Regions from separate parts of the Paeniglutamicibacter sp. ORCA_105 genome, predicted to be linked through region 3. Evidence: riboswitches for the same ligand, from Rfam matches in the RefSeq annotation. Region 3 holds a riboswitch; each other region holds the start of a gene.
What was found. A riboswitch is a leader RNA that binds a small molecule or an ion and turns the genes downstream of it on or off. The one in region 3 is predicted to bind thiamine pyrophosphate.
Positions count from the first base shown of each region.

Region 1: it holds a riboswitch for thiamine pyrophosphate, as region 3 does, so the genes downstream of both, thiO (glycine oxidase ThiO) here and thiM (hydroxyethylthiazole kinase) in region 3, are expected to answer to the same signal.
Region 2: it holds a riboswitch for thiamine pyrophosphate, as region 3 does, so the genes downstream of both, ACIPUB_RS14870 (3-oxoacyl-ACP reductase) here and thiM (hydroxyethylthiazole kinase) in region 3, are expected to answer to the same signal.
Region 4: it holds a riboswitch for thiamine pyrophosphate, as region 3 does, so the genes downstream of both, ACIPUB_RS17730 (sodium:solute symporter family transporter) here and thiM (hydroxyethylthiazole kinase) in region 3, are expected to answer to the same signal.

Region 1 covers NZ_JBIXLM010000004.1:7,120-14,766, forward strand. Annotated here, with positions in the region: gene ACIPUB_RS02805 (ATP-binding cassette domain-containing protein) at 1-1,360, opposite strand, end outside; gene thiE (thiamine phosphate synthase) at 1,808-2,488, opposite strand; TPP riboswitch at 2,503-2,638, shown strand; gene thiO (glycine oxidase ThiO) at 2,633-3,865, shown strand; gene thiS (sulfur carrier protein ThiS) at 3,862-4,101, shown strand; gene ACIPUB_RS02825 (thiazole synthase) at 4,154-4,957, shown strand; gene ACIPUB_RS02830 (4a-hydroxytetrahydrobiopterin dehydratase) at 4,981-5,661, shown strand; gene moeB (molybdopterin-synthase adenylyltransferase MoeB) at 5,807-6,976, shown strand; gene ACIPUB_RS02840 (DNA gyrase subunit A) at 6,973-7,245, opposite strand; gene ACIPUB_RS02845 (NAD(P)-dependent alcohol dehydrogenase) at 7,347-7,647, opposite strand, start outside.
Region 2 covers NZ_JBIXLM010000032.1:6,760-14,406, forward strand. Annotated here, with positions in the region: gene ACIPUB_RS14855 (ferritin) at 3-491, opposite strand; gene ACIPUB_RS14860 (hypothetical protein) at 637-1,032, opposite strand; gene ACIPUB_RS14865 (Tex family protein) at 1,204-3,582, opposite strand; TPP riboswitch at 3,716-3,809, shown strand; gene ACIPUB_RS14870 (3-oxoacyl-ACP reductase) at 3,889-4,653, shown strand; gene ACIPUB_RS14875 (LLM class flavin-dependent oxidoreductase) at 4,672-6,006, shown strand; gene ACIPUB_RS14880 (hypothetical protein) at 6,081-6,437, shown strand; gene ACIPUB_RS14885 (thermonuclease family protein) at 6,455-6,994, shown strand; gene ACIPUB_RS14890 (RNA-binding S4 domain-containing protein) at 7,154-7,531, shown strand.
Region 3 covers NZ_JBIXLM010000026.1:27,397-35,043, reverse strand. Annotated here, with positions in the region: gene pgm (phosphoglucomutase (alpha-D-glucose-1,6-bisphosphate-dependent)) at 1-153, shown strand, start outside; gene ACIPUB_RS13365 (aldehyde dehydrogenase family protein) at 284-1,747, opposite strand; TPP riboswitch at 1,869-1,967, shown strand; gene thiM (hydroxyethylthiazole kinase) at 1,959-2,792, shown strand; gene thiE (thiamine phosphate synthase) at 2,789-3,448, shown strand; gene thiD (bifunctional hydroxymethylpyrimidine kinase/phosphomethylpyrimidine kinase) at 3,445-4,980, shown strand; gene ACIPUB_RS13345 (uracil-xanthine permease family protein) at 5,057-6,376, shown strand; gene ACIPUB_RS13340 (alkaline phosphatase D family protein) at 6,719-7,647, shown strand, end outside.
Region 4 covers NZ_JBIXLM010000048.1:786-8,432, forward strand. Annotated here, with positions in the region: partial or broken gene ACIPUB_RS17715 (SH3 domain-containing protein) at 1-554, shown strand, start outside; gene ACIPUB_RS17720 (hypothetical protein) at 597-833, opposite strand; gene ACIPUB_RS17725 (ABC-F family ATP-binding cassette domain-containing protein) at 1,044-2,606, shown strand; TPP riboswitch at 3,088-3,203, shown strand; gene ACIPUB_RS17730 (sodium:solute symporter family transporter) at 3,194-4,675, shown strand; gene ACIPUB_RS17735 (hypothetical protein) at 4,672-5,865, shown strand; gene ACIPUB_RS17740 (acyl-CoA reductase) at 5,887-7,356, shown strand; gene serA (phosphoglycerate dehydrogenase) at 7,576-7,647, shown strand, end outside.

The DNA.
Region 1 (7,647 bases), on a different contig from region 3:
AACCGGCTTTTGGGCCCAGGTCAACGACGTGGTCGGCGATGGCGATGGCCTCGGGCTTGTGCTCGACGACCAGCACGGTGTTGCCCTTGTCGCGCAGGGCCAGCAGCAGCTCGTTCATCTTGTCGATGTCGTGCGGGTGCAGCCCGATGGTCGGCTCGTCGAAGACGTAGGTGACGTCGGTGAGCGAGGAGCCCAGGTGGCGAATCATCTTGGTGCGTTGCGCCTCGCCCCCCGAAAGCGTTCCGGAGGGGCGGTCCAGCGAGAGGTAGCCCAGCCCGATGTCGACGAAGGAATCCAGCGTGTCCCCGAGCGCGTCAAGCAGCGGGGCCACCGATGGCTCGCGAAGCCCGCGGACCCAGCGCGCCAGGTCGCTGATCTGCATGGCGCAGGCATCGGCGATGGACTTGCCATCGATCTTCGAGTTGCGGGCGTGCTCGGCCAGGCGCGTGCCGCCGCATTCGGGGCAGGCGGTGAAGGTGATCGCACGCTCGACGAAGGCGCGGATGTGCGGCTGCATGGCCTCGACATCCTTGGCCAGGAACGACTTCTGCATCTTGGGGATGATGCCTTCGTAGGTGAGGTTGATGCCCTCGACCTTGATTTTGGTCGGCTCCCGGTGGAGCAGGTCATGCATTTCGGCCTTGGTGAACTTGGACAGTTTCTTGTCCATGTCGAAGTAGCCGGATCCGGAGAAAATGCGCCCGTACCAACCGTCCATCGAGTAGCCGGGAACCGTCAGCGCCCCCTCGGAAAGTGACTTGGTCTCGTCAAACAGCGCGGTGAGGTCGAAGTCGTTGACCTTGCCGCGACCCTCGCATTCCGGGCACATGCCGCCGGTGATGGAGAAGGATCGCCGTTCCTTGATCTTCTTCCCGCCCTTTTCCAGGGTCACGGCGCCTGCCCCGGAAACCGAGGGGACATTGAAGGAGTACGCCTGCGGGGAACCGATGTGGGGTTGTGCCAGCCGCGAGAAAACGATGCGCAGCATGGCGTTGGCGTCGGTGACCGTGCCGACGGTGGAGCGCGGGTTGGAGCCCAGGCGTTCCTGGTCCACCAGGATCGCGGTGGTCAGCCCCTCGAGCGTGTCGACCTCGGGGCGGGCCAGGGTGGGCATGAAACCCTGCACGAACGCGGAGTAGGTCTCGTTGATCATGCGCTGGGACTCGGCGGCGATGGTGCCGAAGACCAGCGAGGACTTGCCCGAGCCGGAGACCCCGGTGAACACCGTGAGGCGGCGCTTGGGGATCTCGACGCTGATGTCCTTGAGGTTGTTCACCCGGGCACCCCGCACGCGGATCACCTCGTGGCTGTCGGCGGCATGCCTCGTTGCGGACGTGCTGGTCGTGGTCTCGCTGGTCATTGCTTCTCCCATTCGTGCCGGCTCCGCGGCGGCGGAACTCCCCACGCCTAGACTATCGCCCGCACCGCCGCCCGGTCTTCCTGAAAACTGCCCCTTCTACCGGGCTATGGATTGCCGTCTCCGGGTCGTTGAAAATGAGCGGTACGGAAGCCCGTCCGTGACATTTTTTCTTGTATCCGTGCCAGCGGTAAGGACCAAACGGAGAATTGGGGATGAGGGGTTTCGCGGGAACTGTCCAGTGCGGTCATGGAGCGAGCGGATGACTTCGATGCCGTGGGAGGGGAGCGCTTCGACGCCCAGCGTGTGGTGGACGACGACCGGCGGTTTCCCGGCCAGGGTCTGCGTATCGAACTTCCCCTCGTCGGTGATGGCCCGGTCGGAGTCCTGAGTAGTTGGCGGCGACCGGGCCGATACCCGATAGGGCCGGAAGGCCGGAGGTGTCGTCGGCTAGCCCAATTCCGGCAGCCTGGACAGCAGCGCCCGCGCAGCAGCAGTCGGGTCGTCCGCGTCCGTGATGGCGCGGACCACCACGATGCGCGAGGCACCCGCCTCGACGACCTGCTCCACGTTGCCCAGGTCGATACCGCCGATAGCGAACCACGGCTTGGTCGTCTTCAAGGAGGCGGCGTGCTCCACCATCTCCAGTCCGACGGCCGCGCGCCCGGGCTTGGTCGGGGTGGCCCACAGCGGGCCGACGCAGAAGTAGTCGGTATTGGGGTCAGCAGCCGCCGCGGTGATCTGCGCCGGGTCGTGGCTGGAAAGCCCCACGGTGACGGAGGGCCCGAGCAGCGATCTGACCCCGGGCAGCGGCAGGTCTTTCTGGCCCACGTGGAACACCGGTGCTCCGGAGAGCATCGCCAGGTCGGCACGGTCGTTCACCGACCACAACTTGCCGAATTCCCCGGCCACTTCGCGCAATACCTGGAGCAGTTCGAGCTCCTGCCCGGCGTCCAGGTTCTTGTCGCGCAGCTGGATGATGTCCACCCCTCCGGAATAGGCGGCGCGCAGGAAATCCGCGAAATCACCGCGCTCGGCCCGGGCATCGGTGCACAAGTAAAGGCGCGCGGAAGCGAGGTCCGGGGCGCTTAAGACGGGGGTCGCTTCATCTTGGGTGGTGATCTGGCTCATGTCTCCTAGACTAGTTCAGTACCGCGGGAGCCAGGAAAGCTGGCTGAGAGGGCGCCGATTGCGCCGACCGACAGACGCCGCCTTCGAAAACAGGGTGGCGTGGAACCTGATCCGGCTCATACCGGCGTAGGGAAGGAGACCTCGATGTCGCGCACCGTGCCCGACCCCCTGTCCACCGACGTTGCCGTCATCGGCGGCGGAATCATCGGCCTGGGCATCGCCCTCGAAGCACAGCGCGCAGGGCACCGCATCATGCTCATCGACCCGGACCCCGCCTCCGGTGCGACGTTCGCCGCTGCCGGCATGCTGGCCCCTGTCAGCGAGCTGCACTACCAGGAAGAGGACCTGCTTTCCCTCACCCTGGCCTCGGCCGCCCGCTGGCCCGATTTCGCCCGGACCCTGGCCGCCGAGACGGGCCTGGACCCGGGATTCCGCACCACCCCCACGCTGGCCCTCGGCGCGGATGCCGCCGACCGTGCCGCGCTGGGCGACCTGCGCGAGGCACAAACCCGGCAGGGGCTTGAGGTCACCCGGATAACCACCCGCGAAGCGCGGGCGCTCGAACCGTTGCTTTCCCCGCATATTTCCGCCGCCCACCTCATTGCCCAGGACCACCAGGTCGATCCGCGTGCCCTGGCCAAGGCCATCATGGAATGCCTTGCGGCAACCGGCACCAAACGCGACGGGGTGGAATCGGGGCAGACGCTGGTCCGCACCCGGGCAACGGCCCTGCTGCACGAGGATGCCGCCGATTCGGGCTCCCGGGTCACCGGGGTGCTGCTTGCCGACGGCACCGAGGTCCGCGCCAGCGAGACGATTCTCGCCAACGGCCTGGGCGCCGCCGATTTCGCTGGACTGCCCGATGCGCTGGTGCTGCCGTTGCGCCCGGTGCACGGGGACATCCTGCGGCTGCGCGTGCCCGAGCACCTGCGCCCGCTGACCACCGCCACGCTGCGCGGGATGGTGCGCGGGGTGCCGGTCTACGTGGTCCCGCGCGAGGATGACACCGTGGTCATCGGGGCGACCGCCCGCGAGGACGGCAACCCGGGGGTCAGCGCCGGGGGAGTACACCAGCTGCTGCGCGATGCCCAGGTGCTGCTGCCCGCGGTCGCCGAGCTCGAACTCATCGAAACCACCGCCCGCGCCCGCCCCGGCACACCCGACAATGCGCCGTTGCTGGGACGCATGGCCTCGGCGACCGGGCCGGATGTGCCGGGTCTACTGATCGCCACCGGGTTCTTCCGGCACGGCGTGCTGCTGACCCCCATCGCCGCCCACATCGCCGTCGAGCTGATCGCCGGCCGCAGCGACCCCGCCTGGGACCGCTTCCGACCCGACCGCTTCTCACCGGCCCTGAAACCCAAGGAGTATTCATGAGCACCATCCAACTCAACGGCGCACCCAGTCCGCTGGCCGCCGGGACCACCCTGGCCGAGCTGGTCACCGCAGTCACGGGGCGCGAGCTGCTGCCCACCGGCAAGCCCGCGGACGGCGGACGCCTGGGCGTGGCCGTTGCCCGCAACTCCGGCATCGTCCCGCGCAGCCAGTGGTCGGTGACCGAGCTTGAGCAGCACGACGACATCGAAATCGTCACCGCCGTCCAGGGCGGCTAGGTCCCTCCCTGCACATCCGCTCCGCCCCCCTCTTGGAAGAAAGCGAAGGACCATGACACAAACACTCACCGAGACCGAACCGCTGGTCATCGACGGCATCGCCCTGGGTTCCCGGCTCATCATGGGCACCGGAGGCGCACCGAGCCTGGACGGACTGGGTGCCGCGCTGGTTGCTTCCGGCACCGAGCTGACCACGGTGGCCATGCGCCGCTACAGCGCGCCCGGACCGGGGTCCACCGGCGGCACCAACCTCTTTGACCTGCTTCTCGAGAACAACATCCGCGTTCTGCCCAACACCGCCGGCTGCTTCACCGCCCGCGAGGCGCTGATGACCGCCGAGCTCGGACGCGAGGCCCTGGAAACCGACTGGGTCAAGCTCGAGGTGATCGCCGACGAGCACACGCTGCTGCCCGACGCCGTCGAACTCGTCGAGGCCACCGAGGCCCTGGTGGAGCGCGGCTTCAAGGTCTTCGCCTACACCAACGACGACCCGGTGCTGGCCCTGCGTCTCGAACAGCTCGGGGCCGCGGCCGTCATGCCGCTGGGTGCCCCGATCGGGACCGGGCTGGGGATCCTGAACCCGCACAACATCGAATTGATCGTCTCCCGGGCCTCGATCCCCGTCATCCTCGATGCCGGAATCGGCACCGCCTCCGACGCGGCGCTGGCCATGGAACTGGGCTGCGACGCGGTGTTGCTGGCCTCGGCGGTGACCCGGGCACAGGATCCGGTGCGCATGGCACAGGCCTTTAGACATGCTGTCATTGGTGGCAGACTGGCGGCACAAGCAGGGCGCATCCCCAGGCGCACCCATGCCCTGGCCTCCTCCGCCATGGAGGGACGCCCGGATCTCTAGAACCGGAACCGAAGGAGAGAACCATGCCCGCAAAAGATGTTCTGAGTCTCGAACAAGTCCAGGCGAATCTGTTGCAGCTGCCGCAGTGGCGCTACGGAATGGGTGCACTGCGCACAGCGTTGAAGTGCGAGTCCTCGGCCTCCGCCCTGGCGCTGTTCTCCACCATCGGCGCCCTGGCGCAGGAGGCCAACCACCACCCGGACGTTGATTGGCGTTACGACACGTTGTTCATCACCCTGACCTCGCACGATGCGGGGAGCAGGGTGAGTGCGCGCGATGCGGCGCTGGCCCGGTCGATCTCCGCCCAGGCACAGAACTCCGGCGCCGTGGCCAGGCCGGAACTGCTGCGCGTGGTGGAGATCGCCATCGACACCGACGACGAGGACGCCATCTCGGAAACCTGGCGCACGGCGCTGGGCTACAAGCGGCAGAAGGACGGCAGCCTGGCCGACCCCTTCGGCCGGGGACCGGCCCTGTGGTTCCAAAAGACCGCCACGCCCAACGCCAACCGTTTCCACCTGGACATCACGGTGCCGCACAGTGAAAGCTCGCCCATCCTCAGCGAGCTGGAAGCCACCGGCGCTGCCCTGGATCCCGAGGCAGCCCCCAGGTTTGTGGTGGCCACCGATGCGCAGGGCAACAGGCTATGCCTGTGCACCGAGGAAGGCCGCGAAATCGATGGCTCTCCCGTGGATGGCCAGTAGCCCCACTCATTGAGGATCATCCCCCCGAAAGCATTTCGCGGGGATGATCAATTTTGTTCTGGTTGCAAACGGCAGATCATTTTTTGTTGTCCCTTTCGTCCCCCTAAGGCAGGTTTCATTGAGTCAGACGCTCGTCGAAAACAACATGGCAACGTTGCCACCCCTTGTGGAGCCGGGTCCTCCCCTTCCCCCGGAAGAGCTCGAACGCTACTCCCGCCATGCCCTCATGCCGGAGATCGGGCTCGAGGGACAACGCCGGCTGCGCAACGCCAAGGTGCTGGTCATCGGCGCCGGTGGCCTGGGATCGCCGGCATTGCTGTACCTGGCCGCTGCCGGCGTGGGAACGCTGGGAATCGTCGATGACGACACGGTGGAGCTGAGCAACTTGCAGCGCCAGGTGATCCACGGGGTCCACGACATCGGCCGCACCAAGCTGGAGTCCGCCCGCGACTCGGTAGCCGCCATCAACCCGGGGGTGGAAGTCGTGCTGCACCCGGTGCGGTTGGATTCCTCCAACGTGCTGGAGATCTTCGCGGACTACGACGTGATCCTGGACGGGGCAGACAACTTTGCCACGCGCTACCTGGTCAACGACGCGGCCGCACTGCTGGGCAAGCCCTACGTGTGGGGTTCCATCCTGCGCTTCGACGGCCAGGTGAGCGTCTTCTGGGCGAAGCACGGCCCGAACTACCGAGACCTCTACCCGGAACCGCCGGCGGCCGGAACGGTCCCCTCCTGCGCGGAGGGAGGAGTCTTCGGGATGCTGTGTGCCTCGATCGGGGCGATCATGGTCACCGAAGCCGTCAAGCTCATCACCGGGGTCGGTGAAACCTTGCTGGGCAGGCTGTCGGTCTTCGACGCGCTGACCTCGCGCTGGCGCGAACTGGGCGTCGCCAAGGACCCGGAGGCGGAGCCAATCACCGAACTGGTCGACTACGAGATTTTCTGCGGGCTCACCGCAAGCGAAGGTGAAGCGGCCACGGACAATGCCGTGGTCTCCGTTGACGGGTTGGCCGAACGGCTGGGAAGACGGGAATCGGGGGAGGAAGACTTCATCCTCCTCGATGTACGCGAGCCGGTGGAATTCGAGATCTCGCGCATCCCAGGATCCGTGTTGGTTCCACTCGCCGGCATCAGGGACGGGTCGGCACTGGCCGGGATCCCACGCGGTGTGCCGCTGGTGCTGCACTGTAAGTCCGGCGTGCGTTCGCGGCAGGCACTGGAAGCCCTGGCCGCAGCGGGCTACACCGACGTCCTCCACCTGGATGGCGGGATCGATGCCTGGTTGAATGCGGAAAACCGGGTGCGGACTTAGTCTGATTCCAGCTCGCCGCGAAGCACCGCAATGTGGTCGGTGATCTTGCGCCGTTCGCCCTGCGTCCACCGCCGGGCCTGCATATCAAGCACGGCACGGGCCTCCATCTCACCGATGCCCAGGAGCTTGGCCACCGCGGTGCGGGCCTCGTCTTGGGTTTCCGCTGCTTCGATGGCGACGAACACTTGTTCGCGCCGCTCGATGGCTTGGACCACGGCTTCAAGGATCTGCAGCTCTGCGTGGGTGCTGTTGCGTGGGTCCTGTTTCATGTTGCCATCATGGCATGGCGCGTCGTCCCAACGCCCCCTATGCCGCGCTGCGGGCGACACAAGGGGGGCGTGGGGAAGACTGGCTACGCGTGCGGCGTGGTCTAGGCCAGCGTGGCAGCGTCGATCACGAAGCGGTAGTGCACATCCGAGGCGAGCACGCGTTCGTAGGCCTTGTTGATGTCTTCGGCCGCGATGACCTCGACCTCGGCGGCGATTTGGTGCTCGGCGCAGAAGTCCAGCATTTCCTGGGTCTCGCGGATGCCGCCGATCATCGAGCCGGCAAACGAACGGCGGCCGGTGATCAGCGAGAAGACGTTGACCGGCAGCGGCTCGGCCGGGGCGCCGACGTTGACCAGGGTGCCGTCAAGGGCCAGCAGCTGCAGGAAGGCGCTGATGTCGATG
Region 2 (7,647 bases), on a different contig from region 3:
TTCTAGCGTGCAGCCAGTTCGCTGTCCAGGCGAAGCAGGCCGTTGCCGTCGTTGTTGATCATCTTCACGCGGTCCAGGATTTCACCGACGGTGGCTTCCTCTTCGACCTGTTCCTCGATGAACCAGGTCAGCATCGGCACCGAGTCGATGTCGCCCTCGTTGTGTGCCAGGCGGTAGAGGTCCCGGATGGATTCGGAGACCTTCTTCTCGTGGTCGAGGGAAGCCTGGAAGGCACCGTCAACCGTTAGCACGTTCAGCCCGGGGGCACCGATGGCGCCGATCGCCGGGTGTGCTCCGCGGTTGGTCATGTGGGCGATGAACTTCTCCGCGTGTACCAGTTCCTCGGCGGACTGTGCACGGAACCATGCGGCGATGCCGGGCAGGCTCAGGACATCCATTTCGATGGCCAACTGGCGGTACACAGTCGAGGCCTGGAGTTCCAGGGTGATCTGGTCGTTGAATGCGTCGGCAAGCTTTCCTGTAAGTTCCATGGCACACACGCTACGCGCTCCGCGGGGGCTTGTCACCGAAGTATGGCCGTACTTACCTCGGGCTAAATATGTCATGCATTGCGTACCGGCGAAGGGCTACCAAGGTGATGCTCACCTTGGTTAGCATGCCTTGGTCGCGACGGGTTCAAGAGGAAACGATGCGCTGCCCGGCATGGATCTTGGCCACCGCCCGGTGGCCGTCGCGCACCCCAAGAAACAGGCCGACCAGCATCACGGCCAGCCCCGCCATCAGGGCTGCGGGATGGACAAAACAAGGTAGCGTCACCAATGTTGAGAGGATGCCTCCGGCTGCCATGATCACCGCGGCCAACCAACAGCCCATGGTGCCCTTGTTCGCCGCCGCGTGATGGCCCAGCAGCCAGCACTCGTCGCAGTGGGTCAGGGCGCCGGTGCGGATCCCGATCCAGGCATTGCGCCTGATTTGTCCGGTGGCGGCGGCTTTCATCATGTAGGCCATTGCAACCATGAGCAGCACCATGAATACCGTCATGATCAATTCGCTCAGTGTTTCGCCATCCATTGCGGGCTTCTCTCAGTGTGCTTCGTGGCCGGAACTCCCGTCCGGAGCGTGGGACATCGCAGACAACGGTACGCCACCTTTCGCGTGGCCGACATCCGTGGCAACGCGCCGGGTTTCCGGTGGCGGCCCATTCGGGGCCGCCACCGGATGCCTTGGCGCGGTTGGCCGGTGCTAGCTGCTCAGGCCGGCGCGGCGCAGGGCCTCGGCCATGGCGGTGTTTGCGTTGGACCCGGCGGCGTTGGCGGGCCGGTTCTGTTGCGGTTTGCCGCCGCGCTGGCTTCCCTCGCCGCCGCGCGCCGGGCGTTGGCCCCGCTGTTCGTTGCGCTGTCCGGTGCCTCGCGGGGCCCGGTCCGTCCGCTCGGCTTTGGCCCCAGGCTCGTCATCCAGGCGCAGGGTGAGCGAGATGCGCTTGCGCGCCGGGTCGACCTCCAGCACCTTGACCTTGACGACCTGGCCCGATGTGACGACCTCGCGCGGATCGGAAATGAACTTGTTGCTCATGGCCGAGACGTGGACCAGTCCGTCTTGGTGGACTCCCACGTCAACGAATGCGCCGAAGGCGGCCACATTGGAAACGGTGCCTTCCAGGATCATGCCGACTTGCAGGTCGCCGATCTTTTCCACGCCCTCCTTGAGGTTCGCGGTCTTGAAGTCGGGGCGCGGGTCGCGGGCAGGCCGCACGAGTTCGGCGATGACGTCCTTGACCGTGGGCAGGCCGAATTGCTCGGTGACAAATTCTGCAGCATTCAGGGTGGCCACCGATTGGTTGCTGGCCTCGGCGGCTGCCAGCAGGGTTTCGGCCAGTCCGTACGCCTCAGGGTGCACGGCGGAGGCATCCAGCGGCTGCTTGCCGCCGGTGATGCGCAGGAATCCGGCACACTGCTCAAAGGCCTTGGCTCCCAGGCGCGGAACCTTCAACAGGGACCGGCGGGTGTTGAAAGGACCGTTCGCATTGCGGTGTTCGACGATGTTGCGGCTCAGCAGCGAACCGACTCCGGCCACCCGGGCCAGCAGTGCCGGGGAAGCGGTGTTCACATCCACGCCGACGGCGTTGACGCAGTCCTCGACCACGGCATCCAGGGAGCGGTCAAGCTTGGCCGGGGTCAAGTCGTGCTGATACTGGCCCACGCCGATTGACTTGGGTTCGATCTTCACCAGTTCGGCCAGCGGATCCTGCAGCCGGCGGGCAATGGACACCGCACCGCGGATGGAGACATCCAGGTCCGGCAACTCGGCGCTTGCCAGCGCCGACGCCGAATACACCGATGCCCCGGCTTCGGAGACGATGACCTTGGCCGGCTTGTTGGTCAGCTTGGCGATGACCTCGCCGGCAAGCTTGTCGGTCTCGCGGCTTGCGGTCCCGTTGCCCACGGCAATCAGTTCGGTGCCGTGCTTGGTTGCCAGTGCCACCAGGGTCGCCACGGAGGCATCCCATTTGTTCGCCGGGGCGTGCGGGTAGATGGTCGCAATGTCGACCACTTTGCCGGTGGCGTCGACGACGGCAACCTTCACCCCGGTGCGCAACCCGGGGTCCAGCCCCAGCACCGCCCGGTTTCCGGCAGGGGCGGCGAGCAGCACGTCGCGCAGGTTGGCGGCGAAGACCTTGACGCTGGCTTCCTCCGCGGCCTCGAAGAGCCGCGTGCGCAGGTCCGCCTCCAACCGTGCCAACAGGCGTCCGCGCCAGGCCAGGCGAACGGTTTGTGCCAGCCACTTGCCGGCCGGCGCATCGGCAGCGGCCTTGATGCCCAGCGAACGGGCGACGGCGGCCTCGTATCCGGCCCGCGCCTCGGTGAGCGCCGCGTCGTCGCGCGGGTCCGCCTCGGCCAGCTCCAGGTTCAGCGCACCCTCGCGTTCTCCGCGCAGCAGCGCGAGGATGCGGTGTGAGGGCTGCGTGGCAACGGGCTGCACGAAATCTTCGTAGTCGGAGAACTTCGAGGCATCCGCCGCAGGGGCGCCGGATGCGATCTTGGACGAGATCTTCCCTCGTGTCCACAGCCGTTCGCGCAATTCGGAAACCAGCACCGCGTCCTGCGAGGCACGTTCGGTGAGAATGGCCCGGGCACCGGCCAGGGCATCAGATGCCGCATTGACCTCGTGCTCGGGGTTCAGGAAGGTGGCTGCCAGCGCTTCGGGATCCTGGGCGGGATCAAGGATCAGCGAGTCGGCCAGCGGCTCGAGTCCGGCCTCGCGGGCGATCTGGGCACGGGTGCGGCGCTTGGACTTGTACGGCAGATACAGGTCCTCCAATTCGGCCTTGGTGCCGGCGGCCATGATGGCGGCCCGCAGCTCGTCGGTGAGTTTCCCCTGCTCCTCGATGGCCTTCAGGATCGCTTCCCGGCGGTCTTCTAATTCACGCAGGTAGCGCAGCCGCTCCTCAAGCAGGCGCAGCTGGGTGTCGTCCAGGGTTCCGGTGGCTTCCTTGCGGTATCGGGCAATGAAGGGGACGGTCGATCCGGCATCGAGCAATTCGACGGCGGCCTTCACCTGCCAGTCGGCAACCGAAGCACCTCCGGAAGTTAACTCGGCGGCAATGGTCTGGATTATTCGCATCTGGCTCACCCACACTAGTTTGCCGCATCCGTAGCACTGCCCGCGGACACCGACCGGTGACGCCGGGCGTGTGTCGCCTCCGTCCTTGCCCTTGATTCGGGGATTGCCCCGTACCGGTGCTACGTTGGCCACAGGACTCGACACGGGGTGCCGCCTGGCGGCTGAGAGATAGACCCGTTGAACCTGATCTCGATAATCCGAGCGAAGGGATGCCGGTCCGGCTTGAACTGCCCTCGTACCCCAAATTCCTGGACGCCCGTCGGCTGGTTCCATGGCATCCCTTCGCCCAACAGAAGGGTGCAAGAAATGCTTATCAAGGACCAAATCGTGTTGATCACCGGGGCCGGACGCGGACTCGGGGCAGACCTAGCCCGGGCCTTTGCGCGCGAAGGCGCACGGCTCGTATTGAACTACCGCTCCAGCGAAACCGCCGCCCGGGAACTGGCAGCCGAGTTCGGGGCCGATCGCGCGATCGCGGTCCAGGCCGATGTCGCGAACACGGATCAAGTCTCCCAATTGGTGGCCAGGGCGCAGGAACATTTTGGTGCTCCCATCACCACTGTCGTCAACAACGCCCTGCCCGATTTTTCGTTCAATGGCGACGCCCGTGCCAAAGCCGATGGAATCGGCTACATGGCTTTCGGGGAGCAGTTCACCGGCATCGTCGGCGGTGCGCTGAACACGATCCAGGCAACCCTGCCCGGCATGAGAACCGCGGGCTTTGGCAACATCGTCAACATCGGGACGAACCTCTTCCAGAACCCCGTGGTCCCCTACCACGACTACACCGCGGCCAAGGCTGCCCTGCTGGCCATGACCCGCACGTTCGCGGCCGACCTGGGCCCGGAAAACATCCGCGTGAACATGATCTCCGGCGGCCTGCTTCGCACCACCGATGCCTCCGCGGCCACCCCGGAAGCGGTCTTCGATCTGATCGCCGGCTCCACGCCACTGCGCAGGGTCACTTCCCCGGCGGAGTTCGCCGACGCCGCACTGCTGTTCGCTTCACCGTGGTCCCGGGCGGTGACCGGGCAGAACCTGGTTGTCGACGGCGGCCTGGTGATGAACTAGGCGGTCGGGTAAAGAATCGTGGACGCCACACGCCAATTGCACCTGAACGCCTTCATCTACGGGGCGGGCCACCACACCATGGGATGGCGCCACCCCGAATCCAGCGCCGACCGCGTCGGCGACATTTCCTACTACGAGGAACTTGCCCGGATTGCCGAGCGCGGTTGCCTGGATGCTGTCTTTTTTGCCGACGGGCAGAGCGTGAACCACGAATACGCGGCAGGGATCCCCTGGTTCCTGGAACCGGTGACTGCTCTCAGTGCCATGGCCCGTGCCACCAGCCGCATCGGGTTGGTCACCACGATCTCGGCGAGTTTCTACGCGCCCTTCCACGCCGCCAGGCTGCTGGCCTCGCTGGACCACATCAGCGGCGGGCGGGCGGGCATCAACGTGGTGACCTCCATGTTTGACGCCGAGGCCCGCAATCATTCCATGGATTCCCTGCCGCCCCATGCCCAGCGCTACGAGCGCGCCGAAGAGTTTGTTGTCGCGTTGCAGGGGTTGTGGGATTCATGGTCAGATTCTGCACTGCTGGTTGACCGGGAAGCCGGACGTTACCTTGATCCGGCGCAGGTCCGGCCGATCAACCACCGCGGCAACCATTTCTCTGTCGCCGGCCCGCTGACAGTCCCCCGGTGCCCGCAGGGGCGGCCGGTGCTGTTCCAAGCGGGATCCTCGGAAGCCGGCCGCTCCTTTGCGGCCCGCCATGCCGAAGCCATCTACTCCGTTTCCTGGGACAGGGAATCGGCAGTCGAGTATGCCGCCGACATCCGGCGGCGACTGGATCTTGCCGGACGCTCCAAGGACCCGGTTCCCGTTCTTCCCGGGCTGGTCACGTACATCGGTGCCACGCGGGAAGCGGCATGGGAAAAGAAGCGCGTACTGGATTCATTCATTGACACCGGGTCGGCCATCGCCGAGCTCAATATGTTCACCGGCCAGGACTACAACACCCATCCGCTGGACGACAGGGTGGATCCGCTGCCCCCGGCCGAGGACTTCACCGGCCCACAAGGCCGCTACCTGACCGTTCAACGCATCATCGAAACCCAGCGCCCCACGCTTCGCGAACTGCTGGGGTTCCTGGCCGCGGGCGGGGGCCATACAACCATGATCGGCACCCCCGCCGAGATCGCGGACGAGATCGAGGAATGGTTCATGTCGGGCGCCTGCGAGGGCTTCAACCTCATGTGCCCAAGTTATCCGGCGGGATTGGATGATTTTGTGGGATTGGTCGTACCGATCCTCCAAGAGCGCGGCCTGTTCCGCTCCTCCTACCCGGGAACCACGCTGCGCGAGACACTGGGCCTGGCCAGGCCTGCGCGCCTGGAAACCGTGCCGGCACGCGGGTAGCAGCTCGTCCCTGGGTGGGAGCACTCATGGGTTACCCAGAGTTCTCCCACCGGGGAACAACTAAGATGGAACCCATGACATTTTCACGCTCCAAAAGTGCACTGCTGGTTTCCGGCGCAGTCCTCCTGCTCTCGGCGACCGGTTGTGCAACCATTGCCGACACGGCCTCTTCCGCAGCTTCCTCCGCCGCCACGCAACTGGCCGACGGTGCCAAGAAGGAACTCATCAAGCAGGCTTGTGCCCCCATCCAGGACGGCACCATCAACGCAGCCGACCTCAAGGTCGTTGCCTCCATGGTCGACGCCGTCCGCGAGGGCGGGCTGCCCCCGGAGATCGTCAGCGCACTTGACGATGTGGCTGCCTCCGGCGACCAGGTCCCGGCCGATGTTCAGGCCCGGCTCGTTACCGCCTGCGACAACGCCCTGGTCTAGGAAAATGAGCGACAGCCATGAGTAGGTCCCGTCGTCGACGCGGTGCCGTCCCGGTGCTTGTCTTTTGCGCAGCGGTCGTCGCCGGAACGTGGTTGTTGCTTCCCAAGGTCAACGGTGGTTACGGGGACCGAACGGATGGCCCGGACGCAAGCGCAACGGTTCAGCATGTGGTCGACGGTGACACCCTCTACCTCATCCTGGACGGCGAACGAACCAAGGTCCGGCTGCTAAACGTCGACGCACCGGAGATTCCCCGCCCGGACCAACCCGGGGAATGCTTCGGCCGGCAGGCGGCCGAATTCCTGGCCAAGAAACTGCCCAAGGGTTCGGAGGTGGAGCTGCAATTCGATGCCGAACGCCTGGACCAATATGGGCGCACCCTCGCCGCACTGAACCACGGGGGAGAATTCATCAACGGAGCCCTCGTGGCATCCGGACACGCGACGGCGATGAAGGTCGAGCCCAACGTGAGATTCTACGAGCAACTGCGCGATGCACAACGACAGGCCCAACGAATCGAGGCGGGGATGTTTGATCCTGCCAACGGTTGCAGCTGAACGAACTCTCGCCCTCGTTGGCAGTCGAAGCAAGCCGGGCGGGGTTGCGGTGCTTCCTAATGGACTCCAACCAACCCGGCATGGCCGCGAACAGCTCTAGTCGGCTCGCTCTCTGCTCAATAACCGTGCCCGATGTCCTGCGATGGATAGACTGACGGGGTGAAGCAGGAATCCAAGGCCGTCAGAATCGATGCCTGGTTATGGTCGATTCGAATCTATAAGACCCGCTCGGCGGCAACGACAGCCTGCCGCGCCGGCCACGTGCGCCTAAACGACAAACCCGCCAAGGCCGCACAGATTGTCGTACCGGGAGACACCATCAGGGTCAGGCAATCCGGATTCGACAGGATCCTCGAAGTGACCGCCGTGATATCCAAGAGGGTGGGTCCCGACATCGCCGCCCGCTGCTATCTCGACCACACCCCGGTCCGGCCCAAGGAAGTCATCCCGCAGGTTCCCGTCAGGGACCGGGGCGCCGGCCGGCCGACGAAAAAGGACCGACGCGAGATGGAACGGCTTCGAGACCACTTCCATTAGCGCCAGGGATACGATGGCAGATGGTAGCCGGTTGCGCCAGACGCATCCGCAATTACTCACGAGGAGAAGCATGGCCCGGAACAAAAGCTGGAACGAACTATCAGTCGTGGCACGAT
Region 3 (7,647 bases):
CTGAAGGTCACCACGCAGAACGCCTGGTTTGCCGCGCGCCCCTCGGGCACCGAAGACAAGTACAAGATCTACGCCGAGTCGTTCCTGGGCGAGGAGCACCTGGCCCGGGTGCAGGCCGAGGCGAGGGACATCGTCTCGGCGGTGCTCGCGTAGGCGCATGCTTGGCCGAAGGCCGGGTGGTTCCCGCATGCGTGGACCCCCCGGCCTTCGGCCATTCCGCGGACAAGCCGTGAAATCCTGCAAAAACCCTTGCCGGCATGGATATATGCCGGGCGGGGAATTCCTACATGAGCCTGTCGAGGAGTTTGGACTTCGCCCAGGTGTAGGGCGGGTAGATCGCCTTGAGCGTGTCCACCACGGTGGTCTTGCCCATCACGGAGCGCATCTGCGAGAGCCGCTCGAAGCCATGCCGCCCGTGGTATGAACCCATGCCGGAGGCGCCCACGCCCCCGAAGGGCAAGCCCGGGACGGCCAGGTGCAGGCTGGGCGCGTTGTGCACGATGGCCCCTGCCCGCACCTGGTCCCCGAAGGCGGATTGCAGCCGCGGGTTCTCGCTGAAGAGGTAGGCGACCAGCGGGTTGGGGCGCGCATTGATGAAGCGCACGGCCGCGTCGAAGCTTTCCACCGCGATGATCGGCAGGATCGGGCCGAAGATCTCCTCGCGCATCAATTCCGAGTCGGGATCAACGTTGGCCATCACTGTCGGCTCGATTTTCAGGGTGTCAGTGTCGTACCCGCCGCCGATGAGGACCTCGCCGTGCTCCAGGTAGGAAACCAGCCTGTCGAAGTGGGCCTTGTTGACGATGCGGCCGTAGTCGCGGCTGGCCAGCGGGTTCTTGCCGTAGAACCCGGTGATCGCCTTGGCCAGCTGCTTTTCCAGGTTCGAGGCGGCGTCGCCCACGGCCAGCACGTAGTCCGGCGCCACGCAGGTCTGCCCGGCGTTCATGAACTTCCCGAAAGCCAGCCGGCGCGCCACGGTGGCGGAGGACCCGTCCATCACCACGGCCGGGGACTTCCCGCCCAGCTCCAGGGTCACGGGTGTCAGGTGCTCGGCCGCGGCGCGGGCCACGACCTTCCCCACACGCTCTCCGCCGGTGTAAAAGATGTGGTCGAAGTGCTGTTCCAGCAGGACCTTGCTGGTTGAGGCCCCGCCTTGGACCACGGCGCACGCCCGGTGGTCGAGGAACTTGGGGATCAGCCGGCCCAGCAGCGTGGAGGTGGTCGGCGCCAGTTCCGAGGGCTTGAGCACGGTGACGTTGCCCGCGGCGATGGAGGCAACCAGCGGGGCGAGGATCAGCTGCAACGGGTAGTTCCAGGCGCCGATGACCAGCACCACGCCCAGGGGCTGCGGCTCGATCTTGGCCGCCGCCGGATGCAGGACCAGCGGGATCTTCACCGCCTTGGATTCCATCCACTCGGAGAGGTGCAGTTGCGCGTGGTCTATTTCCGCGCGCACCATGTCGATCTCCGTCATCTTGGCCTCGACCGCGCCCTTGCCCAGGTCGTCGGCCAGCGCGTCGATGAAGTCCTGTTCGTGCGCCTCCAGCATGCGCTCGAGGGCCTTGAGCTGCGAGGCCCGGAAACGGCGCGGGTGCGCCAGCCGGGTGGCCACCACGTCGTGCATCGAGGCGACGATCTCCACGATGTTCTCCGGCAGTTCGGGCACCACTTCGGGCAGCTCGAGCTCGTTCAGCGCCGTCGCTTCGCGAGGCGCCGCGGATTTGTGTGAGGTGTCGGAAGTGCCCATCCCTTGAGCCTACGGCCACTGTGGCATCGGCAACAGGCCGCCACGCTTGGCGGCCTCGGTGCGCGGGCGGTGCGCGGTGACATCGACTGCCGACCCCGGTGCCAGGTGGGATAGGCTCGCGCATAGTGACACGGGGTGTCGGCACTTGCGGCCGGCTGAGATGAAACCCGTAGAACCTGATCTAGTTCGTACTAGCGGAGGGATGTTGCTCATGGAATCCATGGCGCCTTCAATTCTCGTAACACCCGGCGAGCTCGCCGATGCCCTGGGCGCGCTGCGCGCCTCCTCACCCCTGGTCCAGTGCCTGACCAACACCGTGGTCACCAACTTCACCGCCAACGTGCTGCTGGCGGCCGGCGGGTCCCCGGCCATGGTGGACGTTCCCGGGGAGGCCGGCGACTTCGCCTCCGTGGCCGCGGGCCTCTTGGTGAACCTGGGCACCCCGAACACGGAGCAGGCGGCCGCCATGCGCGAGGCCGTTGCCGGCGCCGGCACCGCCTCGACGCCCTGGGTGCTGGACCCCGTGGCCGTCGGTTCGCTGCGCGTGCGCACCTCGCTCGCCCGCGAGTTCGTGGCCGCGCGGCCCACCGTGATCCGCGGCAACGCCTCGGAGATCCTGGCGCTGGCCGGTCAGGCCGTCGGCGGGCGCGGGGTCGAGTCCACCGACTCGGTTGCCGCCGCGGCCGGCGCCGCCGGGAGGCTGGCCAGGGAAAGCGGCGCCGTCGTCGCCGTCTCCGGGGAGGCGGACCTCGTCACCGACGGGGTGCGCACCGTGCACGTTCACGGCGGCAGCGCTCTGCTGACCCGCATCACCGGCGGCGGGTGCGCGCTGGGCGCGGTCTGCGCCGCCTTCCTGTCCACCGGCGGGGACCCGCTGGTCGCCACGGTTGCCGCGCACGCCTTCTATTCTGCCGCCGCCGAACGCGCGGCCGCCGCGGCCGCGGCCGCCGCGGCCGCGGGCCCCGGCACCTTCGCCCCGCTCTTCCTCGATGCCCTGGCCGCCGTCTCCCCCGCGGAGCTGGGAGCGACGGCGGTGCTCTCATGAGCAGCTACGGCGTGTACCTGGTCGCGGACTCCGCCTCCACCGCCGGCCGGCCGCTAGCCGACATCGTGAAGGCCGCGGTGGACGGAGGGATCACGACGGTGCAGCTGCGCTGCAAGGACATGCCGGCCGGCGAATTCGCGGACGTCGTGATGGAATGCGCCCACCACACCGCCGGGCGCGCGTCACTGCTGGTCAACGACCGCGTCGACGTGTTCCTGGCCGCCCGCGCCGCCGGCGCCTCGGTTCAGGGCGTGCACATCGGCCAGTCCGACCTGCCCGCGGCCCTGGTGCGCGAACTCATCGGGCCCGATGCCGTGCTGGGGCTAAGCGCCGCCGGCGAGGCGCAGATCGACGCCGCAAACAAGCTGCAGCTCCGCTCCCCGGGCACCATCGACTACCTGGGAGTCGGCGCCGTGCACGCCACCCCCACCAAGAAGGATGCCCCCGAGCCACTGGGCCACGCGGGCCTGGCCCGCGCCGTGGCGCACAGCGACCTGCCGGTCATCGCCATCGGCGGCATCGACGCGGACGACGTGGCCCCGCTGGCCCGCTCCGGCGCCGCCGGCGTGGCGGTGGTCCGCGCCATCTGCGCCGCCGAGGATCCGCGCGCCGCAGCCACGAACCTACTCAACCTCTGGGAGGGCACGAAGCCATGAACACCCCGAACACCAGCACCGTGAAGAACATCCTCTCCATCGCCGGCTCCGACCCCTCCGGAGGGGCCGGGATCCAGGCAGACCTCAAGTCCATTGCCGCCGCCGGCGGCTACGGCATGGCCGCCATCAGCGCGCTGACCGCGCAGAACACCCGCGGCGTTAGCGCCGTGCATGTGCCGCCGGCCGGCTTCCTGCTGGCGCAGCTGCGCGCGGTTTCCGAGGACATCGGCATCGACGCGATCAAGATCGGGATGCTCGCCAACGCAGCGGTCATCGACGAGCTCGGCGGCTGGCTGGCCGGGATCCGGACCGCCGCGGGCTCCGATGCCCCGGCGGTGGTGCTGGACCCCGTCATGGTCGCCACCAGCGGGGATTCGCTGCTGGATGCAGAGGCAACCAGCGCGCTGCGGCGCCTCTTTGCCCACGTCGACGTGATCACCCCCAACATCCCGGAACTTGCCGTGCTGGCGCGCGCCGAGGTCGCCGGGAACTGGGAGCAGGCGGTGGCCCAGGCGCGCTCCGTCGCCGCCGAGTACCTGGTCCTGGTGCTGGCCAAGGGCGGACACATGGAAGGCGAAACGTGCCGGGACGCCCTCATCGGTCCCGACGGCGTGCTCCTCGAGGTCGCCTCGCCGCGGCTGGCCACCGCCAACACCCACGGCACCGGCTGCTCGCTCTCCTCCGCGCTGGCGACCTTCTACGCCCGCGGCGGTGACTGGGCCCAGGCGCTGCGCCAGGCCAAGGCCTGGCTGTCGGAGGCGATTGCCCGGGCGGACGAGCTGTCGGTCGGAGGCGGGCACGGCCCGGTGAACCACCTGGCAGCACTCTGGGACGGGGTGCGCCCGGCACCGGCCCGGGACCCGCTGGCGCACTGGTGGGAGCGGATCGCCGGCATCCGCGCGGGTATCGACGAGCTCGCGTTCATCCGCCAGCTCAAGGACGGCTCCCTCCAGGCAAACGACTTCGAGGACTACCTGGGCCAGGACGCCCTGTACCTGCGCAGCTATGCGCGGGTCATGTCGCGGGCCTCGGAACTCGCCCCGACCACCGAGGAGCAGCGCTTTTGGGCGGGAAGCGCCGCCAGCTGCCTGGAGGAGGAAATGACGCTGCACCGCGGCCGGCTCGCCGATCAGGTTCCGGAGCCCTCGAACGCCACCACCGCGTACCTCAACCACCTGCGGGCCGGCAGCGACGACTACCCGGTGCTCGCGGCCGCGCTGCTGCCCTGCTTCTGGATCTACCAGGACGTGGGCAAGCGGCTGGCGGCGGCCAACCACCCGGCGCACCCCTACGCGGACTGGCTCGCCACCTATTCCTCGGTTCAGTTCGACGACGTCACGGCGCGGGCCATCGAACTGGTCCGGGGCGTTCACGCAAGGGCAGACGAGTCCACGCGGGCGGCCATGTGGCGCGCGTTCGAGGCCTCGTCCGTGCACGAGCTGGACTTCTTCGCGCAGACGGCCGCCGATGCGCCCGGCGCCGGGAACATGGTGGGTCTTAGCGCCCCGGGTGTCGCACTGCCCGTGGGGTGAGTAAAATGCACACGGGGGTTTGCGCGCCGCGTGCGCTCCCCCGGCATTTTTCCCACCCTGCGCCCGGAAGGCACCCATGAGCAACCGATTCGGCATTGGCTGGAACCTGCACGGCGACGGCAAGTCCATCTCCCCCGGAACGGTGGTGGCCCCGAACGAGCGCCTGCACTGGCCGCAGACCATCTCCATCGGCGTGCAGCACGTCATGGCGATGTTCGGGTCCACCGTGCTGGTCCCGGCGATCACCGGGTTCCCGGCCACCACCACGCTGTTCTTCTCCGGTGTGGGGACCCTGCTCTTCCTGCTCATCACCGCGGGCCGGGTGCCCAGCTACCTGGGTTCCTCCTTCGCGTTCATCGCCCCGGTCTCCGCGGCCATGGCCGGGCACGGGATGGCCGGCGCGCTGGGCGGCATCGTGGTCTCCGGCGCCGCGCTGTTCGTCGTCGGGCTGATCGTGCAGAAATCCGGCACCGGGTGGATCCACGCCCTGATGCCACCGGTGGTCATGGGCACCATCGTCGCGCTGATCGGCTTGAACTTGGCCTCGGCCACGCTGAAGCCGATGCAGGACTTCCCGCTGACCACCTTCGCGACGGTGCTGGCCATCGTGGTCTCCGCAGTGTTCTTCCGCGGCCTGCTGGGCCGCCTGTCCATCCTGCTGGGCCTGGTCATCGGCTACCTGGTGGCACTGGCACAGGGCCAGGTCGACTTCCAGCCGATCGCCGACGCCCCGGTCATCGGGTTGCCGGCCTTCACCACCCCCACCTTCCACCTGGACACGCTGCTGGTGTTCCTGCCGGTGGTGTTCGTGCTGATCGCCGAGAACATCGGCCACGTCAAGACCGTGGGGCTGATGACCGGCCGCGACCTCGATGCGGTCAACGGACGCGCGCTGATGGCCGACGGCGCGGCGACGCTGCTGGCCGGCTTCGGCGGCGGCTCGGGCACCACCACCTACGCGGAGAACATCGGCGTGATGGCCTCCTCGCGCGTGTACTCCACCGCCGCCTACTGGATCGCGGGCATCGTGGCGATCCTGGTGGCGTTCTTCCCGAAGTTCGGCGCCGTCATCAACACCATCCCCGCCGGGGTCTCCGGGGGCGCGGGCATCGTGCTCTACGGCATGATCGGGATCATCGGCGCGCGCCTCTGGGTGCAGAACAAGGTCGACTTCTCCAACCCGATCAACCTGATGACCGCCGGCACCGGCCTGATCATCGCCATCGCCGTCACCGCGGACCTGGCGTTCGGCGAGGTGAAGCTCGGCGGCATCGCGCTGGGCACCATCGCGACCCTGGTGATCTTCCACCTGATGCGCAACATCGCCCGGGCGCGGGGCACCGAGCCGACCGACGCCGGGGAAATCAGCGGGGCCACGCACTCCAAGCTCGGCTAGGACGTTTTCGGTTGGATTCCTTCAACCGGCGCCCAATCCTGTCGATTTCACGGCTGCGGACATGACCGCCAGGGGCATTCGGGCCTGACTGGAGGACTTCACGGAGGCGGCCCTTCGCGTCGCCGGTTCCCCAGAACCAGTGAGGCGGAAGGCTGCCTCCTCGGGGCTGAAGCCCGCCGGGGGCCGTAGGTCGATGCGTCCGGTGGCCGGTTGCCTGCGCGTGGACCTCGTGGCGGCACGGCACCATCCCCGAACCCCGGCTCCTGGCCGCATGGCACCCCGAGCCCACGACCGGCCCGCGATCCGTACCCATGGGCGCGGCGATGAGGTTGAATGGACAAGGTGACTTCATCCACCGGATCCTTCGTGCCATCCCAGTCCGCAGCTACGGCGCTTCCGCGCCGTCAAGTGCTTCGGTCGGCCGGCATTATTGCCGCAGCCGCCACCTTCACGGGCATTCTTTCCACCCCCCAGCCGGCGCATGGCGCCAGTGGCCACTTCCAGCACGGGATTGCCTCGGGCGATCCCTATCCGGATTCGGTGCTGCTGTGGACGCGGCTGACCCCGGAGAAGGTCGCGACGCCCGGCTCGGAACTCGGCGGCGATGCCCGGATCCGCTGGGAAGTAGCCCCCGATCCGGATTTCAGGCGGGTGGTGGCCGGCGGATGGGCGCAGACCGGTGCCTGGCGGGACCACACCCTCAAGGTTGTGGCCGCCGGGCTGTCACCGGGAACGACCTATTGGTATCGGTTCAAGTTCGGCCAGGAGTATTCCCCGGTGGGCCGGACACGCACTGCTCCGGCGGCCGGTGCGGCCGTGGACCGGCTGCGGATGGGCGTGGTCTCGTGCGCCAATTACCAGGCCGGCCACTTCGCCGCCTACCGGCACCTGGCCGACCGCGGCGACCTGGACCTGGTGCTCCATCTGGGCGATTACGTCTACGAGTACGCGCCCGGCGAGTACCAGGCGCGTGACATCGTTGTTCGTCCCCACGACCCGGCCGTGGAGATGACCACGTTGGAGCATTACCGTCGGCGCCACGCCCAGTACAAGACGGACCCGGAATTGCAGGCGCTGCATGCCGCGGCGCCGTTCGTGGTGACCTGGGACGACCATGAATTCGCCGACGATGCGTTCTCCGGTGGCGCCGCGAACCACACCGAGGGTGCCGAAGGAAGCTGGGCAACGCGTTCGGGGCACGCCAGGCAGGCTTACGCGGAGTGGATGCCGGTTCGCTACGAAACCGACGGGCAGCTATACCGCAGGCTGGA
Region 4 (7,647 bases), on a different contig from region 3:
GCGCCGGCAATTCGACGGTGTACCCGATTATGGGCCTGGTTCCCGCCGGGGAACGTGTCACCTACCTGCAGACCAAGAGTGGATGGGCCCGCGTGGTGACTAGCCGAGGCACCGGATGGATGAGCGAGGATTACCTTTCCACGAAAGCAGTGGCAACGCTCCAGCCGGATACCACTGCGGTCAATGCAGCAGTGAAGCAAAGGTATGCGGGCTACGTTTCAGCCTATGGCGGTGTCCGCGCCGGCTCCGTCGGCCACAGCAGCGGCGTGGCCACGGACCTCATGATCAAGGACTACAAGAGCGCCCAAGGCATCAGGAACGGCGATGAGATTGCCCGGTTCCTCATTGCAAACCGCGAGTCGCTCGGCATCTATTACTTGATTTGGAAAGACAAGATCTGGTTGGGCCCGGCAAAGGGATGGGAAGAGTACTCGAAATCCGGCAAGTACGGCAATCAGTTCGTCAACAACTGGAACGATACGACGCGACATCTGGACCACATCCATGCGGAGACCTACGGAAATTCCGGGACCGGGGCACCGCTGGTGAAATAGTGCCCGCACTATGGTCCCAAGGATGGGCGCGCACCTCGGATGTCATCCAGCGCGGGTATTTAGTTCTCGCAGGATGGCCGCCTGAATCAGCCGGTTGCGGATCTTTGGCTCGAGGGGCCGTCCGGCCATCGACATGCCATGGCCGATTTTTTCAACCTTGCGCTCTGCGCGTGCAATGATGCCGTCGATTTCATTCTCGGGCAGTGACTCTATGTACTCCCAGATCAGTTGTTCGTGGGCAGAGCTGTCGCGTGAACCGGTGAATTCGTTTCCAGCCACGGCTCGCCTCCTCACCCCAGTCTGGCATTTGAAGGTGAAAGGCACCACCGTGCCCCGCCTTGTAGAATCGATAGTGGTGTTTAGCGGTATTGGCTCGTGTCCATGTCACCGAGCGAACCCCCATATGGGGAAATATGCCCGTCATTCCACCACCGATTCTCTTGATAGGACCACACCACCATGAGCTTGATCCGGCTAAACGATGTCAGCGTGCGATTTGAAAACAACCAGATCCTGCGCGAGGCATTCTTCAAGCTTGAAGCGGGGGACAGGGTCGGGCTTATCGGCAGGAACGGTTCGGGCAAGTCGACCTTGCTGAAACTGATCCTTGACCAAGTGGAGCCGGACGCCGGCACCGTGGCGGTGGAACTTGGAACCAAGATCGGCTACTTCTCCCAGTTCTCGGAACTCAACGGGGCGTCCACCATCTCCGAGGTGCTTGACGAGCTCTTTGCCGAGGTCAAGGCGATTGAAGCGGAACTCGCCGAGATCGATGTGACCATTGCCGCCGACCCCAAGGCCGATGAAATGGATCGGTTGATTCACCGCCAGTCCGAACTGTTTGAATCCATGGATCACATGGATGGCTGGGACTACCCCCGCTCCATCGACACCGTGCTCACCAAGTTGGGCTTCGACGAGGCCCATCGGGTTTGCCCCATCGATTCCTTGTCCGGCGGTTGGCGGAACCGTGCTGCACTGGCAAAGATCCTGCTCGAGGACCCGGATGTGCTGCTTCTGGATGAACCCACCAACTTCCTCGATGTTGCGGGTGTTGAATGGCTGGAGAACTGGTTCAAGTCATTCAAGGGCGCGGCAATCATCGTTTCGCACGACCGCAAGTTCCTGGACTCGGTGGTTACCAGGATCATCGAGGTCGAGAATTTCCACCTCCACGAATACCCGGGAAACTTCGCCGAGTACGTGGTGGCCAAGCAGTTCAAGCTCAAGTCCCTTGAGTCCCAGTTCGTTCACGAGTCGGAGCTCCTCGCCTTTGAAGCCGAAGGCATCTCCGACCGCCGGGAAGCAGCCAAGGCTGCAAGCAAGGGCCTGGACAACAAGCTTTCCAAAATCAAGAAGTCACGCGCCCCGCGGCCCGTGGACAAGATCATCACCGAAATCTACGGTGGCCTGCACATCAAGGACACCCTTTGTCGAGTTGAGGGCTTATCGAAGTCCTATGGGGAGAAGACCCTTTTCACTGACCTAAGCTTCGAGGTCCGGCGTGGCAACCGCATGGTGATCCTCGGTGCCAACGGCAGCGGCAAGTCGACGCTGTTGCGGGTACTCACCGAACAGGAAAAGCAGGATTCGGGATACGTCACCTGGACCAAGGGTGCCGCGGTCGTTTCCTACAACGAGATCCTTGACGAACTGGATCCGAACGACACCGTGACCCACGCGGTGAATGCCATGCCGAATTCCCTGGCGTTCAGTGCGACGAAAAAGTCGGTGAACCGGTTCCTGGCCATGTTCCAGTTTTCCGAGGCGGATTTGAAGAACCGCATCGGAAATCTGTCCGGAGGCCAGCGTGCCCGTGTGGCCATGGCAATGTGTCTGCTCTCGGGTGCCTCGGTGCTGATCCTGGATGAGCCGACGAACCACCTGGACATGTCCAGCACCCAGGTGATGGAACGAGCGCTGCTGCATTTCCCTGGTGCCGTGGTGGTGGTCAGCCACGACCGCTTCTTCACCGAGAAGATCGCCAACCGCTACCTCGTGTTCGGGACGGAGAACGCCAAGTCCGGCGAAGTCGCGGTGCGCGGCGCCTGAGCGCTCTTCGGCGCTCGTTCGGGGCTGCGGAAAGTCCCGGACGTCGCCGTTCCAGAGGGCAACGACACGTAGCCAGCTACGAAGTGTTATCCATAGATCTTGGACCCGGTTAGGATCCCCGACGTGGACTTCACAGTCGTACCCAGGACATTCTGCATCAAGATCATCGAACCTGACACGGGTTGACGAAGGTAATCTTCTTCGGCGTGCCTGGAGTCAACATAGCCTCCAATCCAGCGTTTCCAAGTCCCACATGGCTAGGGGTTTTTCAGAGCCGCTGCGCGCACGTGTCAACGGCTCTGCGCGAAAAACGCACGAGCATGGGCGCCTCGCCTGTCACTTCAACTCCTTTTCCATGGATGCTGTCGAGCTCCATGAACCGCATATCCATCCAGTGCGGGAGAAATCGGATGGTCCACGTCATATTCGAGGTGTTGGAGGGCGTTGGGTTGGGAACCGGTTCAACCTGTGGCTAGAGTCGGTCACACAACGCGGGAGCTTGGGAAAGACCAGGCTGAGAGGGCGACTTAGGGTGTCGCCGACCGCATGAACCTGTCCGGGTAATGCCGGCGAAGGGATGTTTGCAGATGCTTGATTTTTCCGTGTCCTTGGCGATATTGGTGTTGGTCTTGGCGGTGTTTGCCTGGGTTGGCCTTGGACTGGGCCGGGATCGAAACCTCGAGGAATTCGCCGTGGCGCGCAATAGCCAAAACGGCCTGGGGCTGGGATTGTCCTTTTTTGCCTCGGGGGTGGGTGCCTGGATTCTCTTTGCAGCACCGGAAATCGGTGCGAGTACGGGCATTGCCGGAGTGGTCGGTTATGCCGTAGCAGTTACGGTGCCGCTGATTGGACTCGTTCTGGTGGGCAAGAGGCTGCGGGCATTGATCCCGCAAGGACACAACCTCGTGGAGTTTGTGCGCCTGCGCTATGGATCCACCATGCACATCTATGCACTGGTGATTTCCATGATGTACATGCTCATTGCCCTGTCTGCCGAGCTGACAGCCATTGGCGCGGTGTTAGGACGCATGTCCGACTTGGACCCTCGGCTGGGCATTGTCGCGGTGGCGTTGATCACCGCCCTGTACACCGCCTACGGCGGTCTGCGGGCCTCGATCCGCACCGACCGCTGGCAATCCTGGATGCTCTTCGCCTTGCTACTGGTCGTCGGCATGGTGCTCTTCGGGGGACTTGCCCGTGCCGAGGCACCGCTGGACCCGGCACTTCTGACCGTTGACCTTGGCGGTGTCGAGGCCGCGCTGACGTTGGTGGTGGCTGTCACCGCCACAACGCTCTTCCACAACGGGTACTGGCAACGTGTCTGGGCAGCACGCGATTCCCGCGCACTGAGCCGCGGCGCCGTTATCGGGGCAGTCACCCGGTTTCCAGTGGTATTCGCGGCGGCCCTGGTTGGGCTGCTCGCGGCCGGTTACGGTGTCGCCCTGGGCACGCCGGCGGTGCCGTTCTTTGCCCTGCTTGAGTCCCAGCCGGGCTGGGTGCTTGCTGCGGTCTTGGTGCTGACCCTGGCCTTGGTTGCCTCCACGGTGGACACGTTGCAAAACGGGTTGGCTGCCATGGCCGTGACCCATGTACCCAGACTCGGCCTCACCGGGGCGCGCATAGCCACGATCGTGTTTACGGCGATCCCCGCTCTGATTGCCTTCCAAGGCTTCTCGGTGCTGCGACTGTTCCTGATCGCCGACTTGCTGTGTGCCGCGACGATCATCCCGATCCTCTTGGGCCTATGGCGCCGCTCGACCTCCACGGGAGCGATATGCGGATCGATCGCCGGGCTGGTGGCGGCACTGGGCTATGGCTGGATCGCCGGAGGAAACCTGCCGGCCGCCGTGGCCATCGCCACTTTTGCCCAGGGACTGTCACTGGCCCCGTTCCTCGCCGCACTTGCGGCCTCCGCAGTGGTGACCCTGCTGGTGTCGGCCATTGCCGGGCGCAGCACGGACCTGGCGTCGCTGGGCGGGCAGGCCCGGAGCCTGGACGGACCGTCGGGGCCAACCGCGGACACCGGCGAGCTGCTCGAGTCCAGCACGGCAGAGGAGAACGCCCGATGAACGGCCATGGATCCACCAGCATGCCCGGGGCCGAACGCGACGACCTGGACCTGCGCCTCCAGGCGTTTATTGAGCGGGGTCCGGAGCCGGTCCAGGCCCACGGAACGGGACAGTGCCCGGATAACGCCGAATTCAACGCCATGGCGCTTGAACTTTTCGCCTACCAATTCGAACGCAACATTCCCTACCAGCGCTTCTGCCGGGCACGTGGTGCACAGCCCGGCGTCGTCGCCAAGTGGCAGGACATCCCGGCGGTGCCCCTGACCGCGTTCAAGGAACTGACCCTGGCCTGCGCACCGGCGGAAGACTCCGCAGCCGTCTTCATGACCAGTGGCAGCACGGACCCGTCCACGCGCGGCAGGAACCACCACCCGCACCTGCACCTCTATGATGCCTCGGCGCGCGAGGGATTCGCCCACTACTTCCTGCCCGATACACGGCGTATGCCACTGCTGGTGCTCAACCCCGGCCCGACGGAGAACCCGAGTTCATCCCTGGCCCATTTCCTGGGTGAGCTGGTGGACGCCTTTGGGGCCACGGGAAGCGACCACTTCATGGCGGGCGACACCCTCGACTGGAAACGACTGGCCGCGGTGCTGCGCGATGCGGAAGCAAGCGGGGAACCGGTGGCATTGCTGGGCACCTCCTTTGCCTACGTGCACCTGCTCGACGCCCTCGAACGCGAAGGACTGTTCTTCTCCCTGCCCGCCGGCAGCAGGCTGCTGGACACCGGTGGATACAAGGGACGTTCCCGCGAGGTGGGGGCCGAGGAATTGCGGTCTCTCTTTGCCCAACGCCTCGGCATTGCCGATGAATGGTGCGTGAACTACTACGGCATGACCGAAATCAGTACCCAGTACTACGACTCCACGCTGCGCGAGGCATGGCTGGGCCGTGAGCCGGGCCAGCGGCGCAAGGCGGTCCCGGCATGGAGCCGGATCCGGGTCATTGATCCCCAAACGGGACGGGACGCGGAACGGGGCAGCCACGGCCTGATCGTGCACTACGACCTGGCCAACAGGGGATCGTGCCTCGCGGTGCTCGCCGAGGACATTGGATACCTGGTGCCACCGGCAACCGGGGGAGCAGGTGCACAACCCGACTTCGTGTTGCTCGGACGCGCCGAGGCCGCCGAAGCCAGGGGATGCTCCATGGCACTGGATGAGATGTTCGGCGCGAACCGGGGTTGAGCCATGAAGGAACCAACGTACATGGACGGATCCCTCGCGGTGCCGGGCAGCGCCGAGGCCCCGGCAATCGACGGCTACTTCCTGCCGCAACTTGAAACCCACGAGCTCGAAGGGCTCGATTGGCGGGAAATGACGGTGGGCGGCATCGTGGTTCGCGTGCCGCAGATGTCTCCCGCCCTCCTGGACCTGGTGGCGAGTCGGCTTCTTGCTGCCCAGCGGGAGCACCTGGCCAACAGGCCGGTGATGGACGTGGTGGACGTGCTCGGGAAGGTCTTCGCCCGGTGGGACGATCCGGACTACCACTGGCGGGTGCGGGCCGAGGCCGTGCTGCCGGCGGTGACGGGCTATGCCCCCGCCATGGTGCGCCGCGGCCTGGCCCGCTACCTGCAGACCTTCCGGCATGATCGCCTCCTGCGCTTCCTCGCCCAGGACCTGGAGGACCCCCTGATCCTGGACGGTTTCCGGCCCAATGGTGCCGGGGGCCGCTCTAAGGCCTATGGACCACGCCTGACCACACAGGTCCTGGCCGGGAACGTGCCTGGCCTGGCTGCGTGGAACGTGGTGTGCACACTGCTGGTGAAGTCGGCAATGCTGGGCAAGTCGGCCTCGGGCGAACCGCTTTTTGCGGTTTTCCTGGCCCAGAGCATCGCCGAGGAAGACCCGGCGTTGGCCTCCTGCCTGGCGGTTGTCCATTGGGGCGGGGGAGCCGAAGAGATCGAGCGTGCGGCATTTGCCCGTTCCGACGCAGTGGTGGCGACCGGCGGCGGCGCGGCCATTGCATCGGTGTCGGCCCGCGTGCCGTCCGGCGTGAGGTTCATTGCGCACGGGCACAAGGTAAGTTTTGCGGTGATCGGTGTCGAGGCACTGACTGAAGCGGAATTTGCGAATACTGCCCGGAAGGTCGCCTACGACGCCTCCCAGTACGATCAACAGGGTTGCTTGTCACCCCATGCCGTCTTTGCCCAACGCGGCGGCGAGGTCGACCCGGGACGCTTTGCCGCCGCGGTCGCCGAGCAGATGCAACTATTCGACCTCGCGGAGCCCCGGGCCCGGCTGGGCCTTGACGAGCATGTCGCCCTGGACAGGGTGCGCTCGACCCAGGAATTCCGTTCCTACGCTGATGACGGACCGCTGTACTTCACCGCTCCGGCGGGCAACAACTGGACCGTTGTCCATGACTCCCGGCCCGAAACCCTTGTTCCTTCGCCCCTGAACCGTTTCCTCCGTATCCACTCCGTCGAGGGAATCGAGGAGGTGCTGCACCTGATGGAACCGTTGCGCCGTGACCTGCAGACGGTGGGCGTAGCTTGTTCGCCACAAACGCTCGAAGCGTGGTCCGATGCGCTTGGCGCGTGCGGGGTAGACCGGATCTGCGCCGTGGGGAGCATGCCTGAGCCTGCCGCCGGATGGCACCACGATGGTGTCGGCAACCTGACGGCCCTGATTCGCTGGGTGGACATCGAGCCGCCGGCCGGATCCAGGGCCGAGTGATGGCCACTGGGATGAGCGGGAGAGCGGATTGCGCGGTCCAAGCCACGTATTGCCCCGTAAGCCAAGTGTCTGTGACTATGCGCACAGTGACCCGGATTTGTCCCGTAACATCGACCTATCGAGCCGGGATTATGACGAGGCGGACGATATTCTGGTATCTGGCCCGTCTCAATCCGGTCCAAGCATCCAGCCCACTGAAATAGCAAAGGTGCCACCCCTGTGTCTGTAAACAAGCCAGTCGTCCTATTGGCCGAAGAACTCTCGCCCGCAACCGTTGCGGCCCTGGGTCCC